Regions from separate parts of the Pantoea sp. E956-1 genome, predicted to be linked through region 1. Evidence: predicted binding sites of a transcription regulator. Region 1 holds the regulator's gene; each other region holds the start of a gene.
What was found. The regulator Fur, encoded in region 1, represses iron uptake genes when iron is present. The targets are predictions, from matches to a motif close to ATAATAATGAGAACNACTATCAA.
Positions count from the first base shown of each region.

Region 2: AC0T7J_RS13570 (TonB-dependent receptor domain-containing protein) is a predicted target of Fur. The motif match lies at 1,491-1,513, and genes of this name have one in related genera.
Region 3: AC0T7J_RS14515 (isochorismate synthase) is a predicted target of Fur. The motif match lies at 1,274-1,296, and genes of this name have one in related genera.
Region 4: exbB (tol-pal system-associated acyl-CoA thioesterase) is a predicted target of Fur. The motif match lies at 1,024-1,046, and genes of this name have one in related genera.

Region 1 covers NZ_CEUYZP010000002.1:105,309-107,509, forward strand. Annotated here, with positions in the region: gene glnS (glutamine--tRNA ligase) at 1-251, shown strand, start outside; gene AC0T7J_RS07980 (hypothetical protein) at 487-882, shown strand; gene fur (ferric iron uptake transcriptional regulator) at 954-1,397, opposite strand; gene fldA (flavodoxin FldA) at 1,746-2,201, opposite strand, start outside.
Region 2 covers NZ_CEUYZP010000004.1:219,185-221,385, forward strand. Annotated here, with positions in the region: gene AC0T7J_RS13570 (TonB-dependent receptor domain-containing protein) at 1-1,361, opposite strand, end outside; gene AC0T7J_RS13575 (Rdx family protein) at 1,601-1,897, shown strand; gene AC0T7J_RS13580 (PadR family transcriptional regulator) at 1,906-2,201, opposite strand, start outside.
Region 3 covers NZ_CEUYZP010000005.1:77,371-79,571, reverse strand. Annotated here, with positions in the region: gene entS (enterobactin transporter EntS) at 1-183, shown strand, start outside; gene fepB (Fe2+-enterobactin ABC transporter substrate-binding protein) at 178-1,146, opposite strand; gene AC0T7J_RS14515 (isochorismate synthase) at 1,324-2,201, shown strand, end outside.
Region 4 covers NZ_CEUYZP010000004.1:274,994-277,194, reverse strand. Annotated here, with positions in the region: gene AC0T7J_RS13820 (TRAP transporter substrate-binding protein) at 1-778, opposite strand, end outside; gene exbB (tol-pal system-associated acyl-CoA thioesterase) at 1,131-1,853, shown strand; gene exbD (TonB system transport protein ExbD) at 1,860-2,201, shown strand, end outside.

The DNA of each region.
Region 1 (2,201 bases):
TGTATGACCGTCTGTTCAGTGTGCCAAACCCGGCTGCTGCAGAGGACTTCCTGGCGGTCATTAATCCTGAGTCACTGACCATCAAAAACGGCTTTGTTGAACCCAGCCTGCGCGATGTGGAACCGACAACACCGTTTCAGTTTGAACGTGAAGGTTATTTCTGCGCCGACAGCGTTTACTCTAAACCGACACAACTGGTGTTTAACCGCACCGTCGGTCTTCGTGATACCTGGACTAAAACGGGCGAATAAATTTTTTGAGGCCGACCTCATAAAATGACAAAAGGGCGATTTATCGCCCTTTTTTATTGCCCCGATTTTTACCATCGCCGACGTTTATTCTGCACTAACCACAACCGGTTCAATACCGCCTTGTGGGAGTAATCTGAGTTTAAAAAAATTAATCAATTTCAGGATGTGAATTGGCAGCTTTCAGGTAGGCTATCGGCTCTCAGAGGTTGCAAAGCGGGTTACAGAAGGAAAAAAAATGACAGTTCTCGCCCAGGAAGCCAAACACAGTGTCGTCGTTTTACATCAGCTCATTGAACGTATTTTTAATCAGCCAGCCGGATCTGACGACAGTTTCCAGCTGCTGATGTCCTACTTTCATCCTGAATTTCGCATGGTGACCCCAAAGGGCAAAGAGTACAATCTGAATGAGGTCGAGGAGCTTTTCCAGCAGTTGCAAGGGCAGCGGGAAGGGATGCGCATTGCCACCTGCGAACATGTCATTCTCTCTCATCATGAAAAAGAGATCGTCGTACAGTATCGTGAAATGCAGATGATGAACGGCAATAACCAGAGCCGCATTTCGCTGGCCATTCTGGATTGCAGCAGCTCCATTCCACGCTGGCGCTATCTGCAGGAGACGCTGGTCGCCTGAGTTGAGGGCAGAAAACAGACGAAAAAAAACCGGTGAATTCACCGGTTTTTTTGTTTCAGGCCGCGCCAGCGTTACTGGTCGTGCAGCGTTTCGTCTTCACGACAATCGCCCAGCGTACAGTGTCCATAGAGATAGAGGCTGTGGTTGGTCAGCTTGATACCATGGCGGGTCGCGATTTCACGCTGACGCGTTTCAATCGATTCGTCGCTGAACTCGATAACCTTGCCGCAATCCAGGCAGATCAGGTGATCGTGGTGATGCTGCTGCGTCAGTTCGAAGACAGACTTGCCGCCTTCAAAGTTGTGACGAGTCACAATACCGGCATCATCAAACTGGTTCAGAACACGGTAAACGGTCGCCAGGCCAATCTCTTCGCCAATGTCGATCAGGCGTTTATACAAATCTTCCGCACTGACGTGATGGCACTCAGGTTCCTGAAGCACTTCCAGAATTTTCAGTCTGGGCAGCGTTACTTTCAGGCCAGCCTTCTTTAATGCGGTGTTGTTGTCAGTCATGCGGATTTTGTCCTGTTACTAATATTCACTTTTGTGGCTTATCGCCTTGAATGTCGATCTGTGCTCATTCTCATTTGCGTCTCATTATAGAACTGAAGCGATGAAATGAAAACCAGAGGGCGTGTCTGAATCATCATGGGCTATTGGGGATTCGTCACCGGGCCGGGGAAGATTCTGACAGAGGTCTGTTAGCACATCACTTAGTCTTGCCGCCTGAGAAAATAAGCGGAAGATCGATGCGGGTATTCTACAGATTAAACGGAGAAAGTTAAAAAAATGTGGCTATTATTTCTATAGGCATTTTCATTGCCTCAATGTGAGCTGGCGCTCACATTGAGTCGGGCAGGATCAGGCTTCGATGATCTCTTTCAGCTGCAGTTCATCAAAAATCTGCTTAACCCATTGGTCAACACGCTGGCTGGTCAGCTCAGGCTGGCGATCTTCGTCAATGGCCAGGCCCAGGAAGTGGGTGTCATCGGCCAGGCCTTTCGAAGCTTCGAAGTGGTAGCCTTCAGTTGGCCAGTGTCCGACAATCACGGCTCCGTGCGGTTCGATAATGTCGCGAATCGTGCCCATGGCATCACAGAAATACTCTGCGTAATCTTCCTGGTCGCCACAGCCAAACAGCGCAACCAGCTTGCCGTTAAAATCGATCTCTTCCAGCGTCGGGAAAAAGTCATCCCAGTCGCACTGGGCTTCGCCGTAGTACCAGGTCGGAATACCCAGCAGCAGGATATCAAACGCTTCCAGATCTTCTTTTGTGCTTTTTGCGATGTCATGGACTTCTGCAACATCTGTACCCAG
Region 2 (2,201 bases), on a different contig from region 1:
TTCTGATAGGCCACGCGCACACCCGGCACGATGGCCGCCCGATGTCCGTCAGCATCGAAGCTGATGGTATCCTGCAGATAACTACCCACGGTGTAGCTGCGACTGTCAGCCTGCGGCTGCATAATCGCAGTAAAAGCACTGGCGGGTGGTGACTGACGGAAAGGTCGTTCAGTATCCACCAGGCGCGCATTCAGCCCGGCACTCAGTTCATGTCGCCCGACGCTTTTAAGCGCGCGGGTGTCAAAACCGTAGCTGTCGCTGTTGTAGTCGGAATAAACGGTTTGCCTGGCGGTGGCACTCGACGGCATGCGGGTGTTGTCATGCGCCTGGGTCTGCTGCCAGTAAACGCGGGTCGTCAGGCTGTCGATCAGATCATTGTAAGGCGTGTATTCATCCGCCAGGCTGATGCCCCAGCGGCGGGTATCACTCTGCTGCTGCGCCGTTCCCCAGACTGTATTGCCTGAAGTGCTCCAGCTGTCGTAATGGCTGTGGTGGGTTTTGTGATAGTAATCGACCGTTGCGCTGAGCTTGTGAGCATCATTGGGCTGCCAGATGCCGGAGGTCATAAAGGCATCGGAGTGCCAGTTGGCGGGATACGCATCCAGCGTGCCGCTGTTATTACGGGTTTCCTGGCCGTCGCGGCGGCTGTAAACAAAGATGCCGCGCAGTTCATCGTCACCGGCAGCGGCGGTGATGCCGTTATGCCAGCTGCGACTGGATGAGTCATAGTCGCTCTGATAACTGAACGCGGTCGCTTTTCCGGGATGCAGGTAATCGTCGGGAGATTTATTACGGAACGAGACGTTGCCGCCAATCGAGGTGTTCGGCTGATCCACTGCTGTGGCACCCTTCTCAATCTCAATACGGCCAAACATATAAGGATCGATGTAATCGCGGCCAATGCCAAAGCTGTCGAGACCTGCGCGTCCTACATAGCTGCGGCCAGTGGCCTGCGGCAATGGAATGCCATCTACATCCAGACCGACGCGGTTGCTCTCGAGGCCACGAATGTTGTAGCCGGTATAACCGGCCCGATCAAAACCGCTCTTACCGGCTGATGAACCACCACGGGTACCGGTAGCACTGATTAGCGGTTCATAGCGCATGATCGATCCAAAGTCAGTGGCACCACGCTGTTGCAGATCGCTGGCAGAGAGCGAGGTTTTACTGCCTGCCGTTTTTTTGATTTCCGGTGCCGTCACCGTCATTACCGGTTCGGCACGGCTGCCATAGCGGTCAGAAAGGGTTAGCGTGGCAGATTCACTGCCCGCAGCATAAGTGCAGGTGGTATTGATGAAAGTGGCGAGCAACGCCAGTTGAGTCTGACGCGGTTGCGTCAATCTCCGAAAACGTGGTGACATAGGCGCGAATTACCTGATTAATTGTTAGTATTCGCTCACTTGCTTGCTGGCAACAGTAAAACGGCTCCGCATAAACGCCGTGAAAAGTCAGAACATCATGCTGGTGTAGTAATTATCGCCCGGAATTTAATGCAAGTGATAATCATTATCAATCTTATTTACATTTAGATATAAACCACAGCGCACAAATTGTTAACCCGAATGCATTGGCATTTATCAACACGTAAAGGAATAGAGTTATGGCGCAAAAACCTGTGGTTGTTATTCACTACTGTATGCAATGCAACTGGCTGATGCGGTCAGCGTGGATGGCACAGGAACTTCTGCATACCTTCGCTGAGGATCTGGCGGAGGTGACGCTGAAACCGGGCACCGGCGGTATCTTTGAGATTACGCTGGATGAGCATCTGCTGTGGGAACGTAAGCGGGATGGTGGCTTCCCGGATGCGACCACGCTGAAACAGCGTGTGCGGGACATCTGCTTCCCGGATCGGACGCTGGGTCACATCGACAAGCACAAAACTGAAGTCAGCTAAGTCCGCTATTAGCTGTGGGTGATTTTTTCTGCCGCGTCGTGCAGCGCCTTAATCAGCGTCTGCAGCGCGGCTTCTGAGATATCTTCCTGCGCAAGCCGCCGGTTCAGCGCGACTTTCAGTCCATGAATCGCCTGCTCAACAGCAGGAATGCTGCGGTTATTGACCAGAATCGCCAGCGTAGAAAGACGTGTAATCAGGCTGGTCACCGTTTCACGGTTCTCCGCCAGCTGCGCCTCTCCCGTTGCCGTCAGGCGGTAGGCTTTACGCGTTGCCTGCGCATCCACCACCTGAATTGCCTCCATCT
Region 3 (2,201 bases), on a different contig from region 1:
CAGAATGTCACCGGCGATGCGATTGGTGCAGCGATGATTGGCGCGATGGGTTCACTAATGTTGCCGCAGCAGGCAGCCAGCCTGTCTGGTCTGGCAGCCACCGTGCTGGGCATCATCATGTGGCTGCTGATGGCACGTCTGCGTCGCTATCAACCGCCTGCCCCGGCGGAAACGGGATCATGATTTAACGAACAGCGTCTCCAGCCGCGTCAGCAAATTGCTGGCGCTGTAGTAGTCGAGCCGGAAGCTATCCAGCCCCAGCGCATAGACCGCTTTTGCGCGCACCGCTGGGGTCTGCGACAGGAAAGGGTTGCTCATCACCTGTGCGGCGGTGGGCTCTTCAGCGGCAAACAGCAGATATGATTGACCATTAAGGCCTGCCGCCAGATTTTCCCCTGACAGTTGCAGGATATCTTTACGCTGTCCCATGCTGTGACCCGACTGAAGAGTGGCCGGCGGCGTCGCCAGGGTGAAGCCCAGTTGCTGCAGTAATTTCCCCTGCGCCGACGCATCCGTCCACAGATTGACTGCCCGGCCATCCCCGTTCCACACCATCGCTGAAACCGGCTGCGGCGGCAGGGTCAGTTTCGCTTTCAGGGTCTGTTCTCGCGCATCAAACTCAGCTTTCCGGGCGGCAGCTTCCGCTTCATGTCCGGTCGCCTCGCCCAGCAACGTCACCAGTTGCTGCCAGCTTTTATCGTCGTAATTCACCACCAGCACCGGCGCAATCGCCGTGAGCTGATCGACCAGTTTGATCGCCGAATCATTCCCGGTGGCACTGACCACAATCAGGTCTGGCGCTTCAGCAGCAATCGCTTCGGCACTGGGCTCACCGATGTAGAGACGTTTGACGCCGCGCTGTTTGGCCACTTCGCCCCACTGACGGAAGAATCCCTGCTTATCAGCCAGCCGACTGCCGGGTGCGGTTGCGCCACTGGCGACGACCGGCGCATCAATCGCCAGCAGCGAGCCTGTCAGAGTAACGCTGGTCGAAACGATACGCATGGGTGCCTGGGTCAGCGTGATATTGCCTTTTGTCCCGGCGACGGTACGCGGCCAGCCGGTCTGGGCAGCAGCAGTAACGCTGAACAGACTAATGCTCAGTAAAAACAGCGCTATCGCCGATGTGACACCATGTTTGCTCATAGATTTTCGTCCACGTTTACCTGGAAAAAGAGAGAGACCATTTGTGCTGATTTAACCGGCAATGCCAGCTGAACCGCCGCGTAATTATTGACACTTTCGGCTAATCAACGTAGGTTACTGGCCCACAATACAAATGATAATCATTATTAGTTATCTTATCATTTATAGGTGGAAATTATGGTGGAATCGCTGGCGTTTGAACATCCCTTGTTGCAGGATTTCCCGGCACTCTGCCGTGGCTTTCTGTTTACCTCTCCCTGGCAAAGCCTGACCACACAGGGCTGTTTTACTACCCTTACCGCGCCGGTGAGGCAGGGTGAGCAGCTGACAGGGGAGTTTCAGCAGCAACTACAGCACCATTTTGCTTCAGCCAGAAAACAGGGCATTGCCCATCCCATTCTGGTGGGCGCAATCCCCTTCGACGTGGATCAGTCCGCTGCGCTGTTTATCCCTGAGTCGTATCAGACCTTCAACCGTGACGATCTCAACGCCAGTGCCTCTCTGGCTGAGGCTGAACTGCCGCAGGTGCGTCGCCGCACGGCGGTGCCGGAACATGACATTTTCATCGACATGGTTGCGCAGGCAGTGGCTGCCACGCAGCGCGGCGATCTGGATAAAGTGGTGTTGTCGCGGCTGATGGATATCGTGGCGGAACAGCCGGTTGATACGGCCGCCCTGATGCAGCGCATCGTGGCGCAGAACCCTAACAGCTACCACTTTCATCTGCCGCTGCCAGATGGCGGCGCGCTGGTTGGCGCCAGCCCGGAGCTGATGATTCGTAAGCAGGGCCGCCAGTTCAGCTCCTGTCCGCTGGCTGGCTCAGCGCCGCGTCATCGCGATCCGCAGCATGACCAGGCCTCTGGCGACAGCCTGATGCACTCAGCAAAAGATCGTCATGAGCATAAGCTGGTCACGGATGCGATGCGTGCGACGCTGCAGCCGCGCAGCCGCCTGCTGTCGGTCCCCGAGACGCCTTCACTGCTGACCACCGCAACACTGTGGCATCTCGCTACGCAGATTCAGGGTGACGTGCTGGACGATGGCGAAAATGCGCT
Region 4 (2,201 bases), on a different contig from region 1:
TGCCGAGCTTCTTCAGCAGTGCCTGATCCTCGGGTTTCAGGCGATCCCAGGCGCGTTTTGAAAACAGGATCATCTCTGGCTGGATAAAGTGGCCGCTGAGGGTGTAGTACTTCGCCACCGGCATATAGTTATGAGCGACAAAAGTAGGCGGATTGTTCTCGGTGCCATCGACCACGCCGGTCTGCATCGCACTGAATACTTCACTGACGCCCATCGCCACCGGATTCGCGCCCATCGCTTTCAGCGTTGCCAGCGAGATGGCGCTGTTCTGCACGCGGATCTTCATGCCTTTGAGATCTTCCGGTTTTGCCAGCGGCTTTTTGGTGATCATGTTGCGCTCACCGGCATCGGTCCAGCCCAGGAACACCATGCGGGCGTTGGGATCTTTATCAAACTTGTCGGCAATCTCGCGGCCTATTTCGCCATCCAGCACTTTGTGCATGTGGTCAATGTCGCGGAAAATGTAGGGCAGGGTCAGCACGCTGGTTTCCGGGGCAATTGAAGTGACCGGTGCCAGCGACACGCGGATCATGTCGATTGCGCCCAGCTGCACCTGTTGCAGCGTCTGATCTTCATCTCCCAGCACGCCACCGGCGTAGAGTTTCATCTCCAGCCGTCCATCGGTGGCCTGTTTCAGTTTGTCGCCCATGTGTTGCAGGGCGACCACGGTGGGATAACCGGCAGGCTGGACTTCAGCCACTTTGATCACCTGTGCCGTGGCAGTCGCGCTCATCATCACCGCCAGGGCACTGGCCAGGCATGTTTTCGTCATTCTCATTATTTTATCTCCCGCTGAGGTAGGACGGCGTCCGGCGTCGGGGGCTAACCGGAGAGGACCGTGTGGAGCCAGCATAGTGAAAATGCGCGCCAGTAAAATGCGGCAATGCTGATTGAATGAATGCCATCACATTTTGAAACGATGTTTTAATAAATTTTCATGCGGCTTCACATTTTCGAAACATCCTTGCAAAAAGTGTTTAAACCTGGCTAATTGCGGGTGAATGGCAGCGATCATCTTTGTAAATACTAATGAGAACTACTATCAATTCGCCGTCGTTTTGCTATTATTCGCGCTTGTCTCGCATCCCTGAATCAGAAGTTGGAGAAGCAGCGTGGTAGCCAGTGATTTGATGCAAACGGACCTCTCCGTTTGGGGCATGTATCAACATGCCGATATCGTGGTAAAAGTGGTCATGATTGGCCTGTTATTGGCCTCAGTGGTGACCTGGGCGATCTTCTTTGGCAAATACGCCGAACTCAGCGCCGCTAAGCGCCGCCTGAAGCGCGAGCATCTGGCGCTGGGCGAAGCCCGCAATCTGAATGACGCTGCCCGCATTGCCCAGTCGTTTACCGGTCACAGCCACAGTGTGGTGCTGCTGAATGATGCGCAGAATGAACTTGAACTGTCGGCTGGCGTGGAAGATACCAACGGGATCAAAGATCGCACCAGTTTCCGCCTTGAGCGCCGCGTTGCTGCGTTCAGCCGCCATGCAGGCCGGGGCAATGGCTTCCTGGCGACCATCGGTTCGGTTGCGCCGTTTATCGGCCTGTTCGGCACCGTATGGGGCATCATGAACAGCTTTATCGGCATCGCTAAAACCCAGACGACGAACCTTGCGGTTGTTGCACCGGGTATCGCCGAAGCGCTGCTGGCGACCGCGATTGGCCTAATCGCTGCTATTCCGGCGGTGGTGATCTACAACGTCTTTGCCCGCATGATCGCCAACTATAAAGCCTCGCTGGGTGATGTCGCCGCTCAGGTGATGCTGCTGCAGAGCCGTGATATCGATCTGGGCATTGTCGCCACTGATGTTCCGCGTCCTGCGACGGCTCAGAAACTGCGCTTAGGGTAAGTTCTTATGGCAATGCGATTAAACGACGATCTGGAAACCGATGGTGAAATGCATGAGATCAACGTGACGCCGTTTATCGACGTCATGCTGGTTCTGCTGATCATCTTTATGGTGGCCGCGCCGCTGGCCACGGTCGACGTACGCGTCAATCTGCCCGCCTCAACCAGCGCGCCGCAGCCGCGCCCGGAAAAGCCGGTTTACCTGTCGATTAAAGCCGATAAGCAGCTTTACGTCGGTAACGATCAGGTTACACCGGAGTCGCTGGTTAACGTGCTGACTAACCAGACTCAGGGCAACAAAGAGACCACCATTTTCTTCCAGGCGGATAAGTCGGTCGATTATGAAACG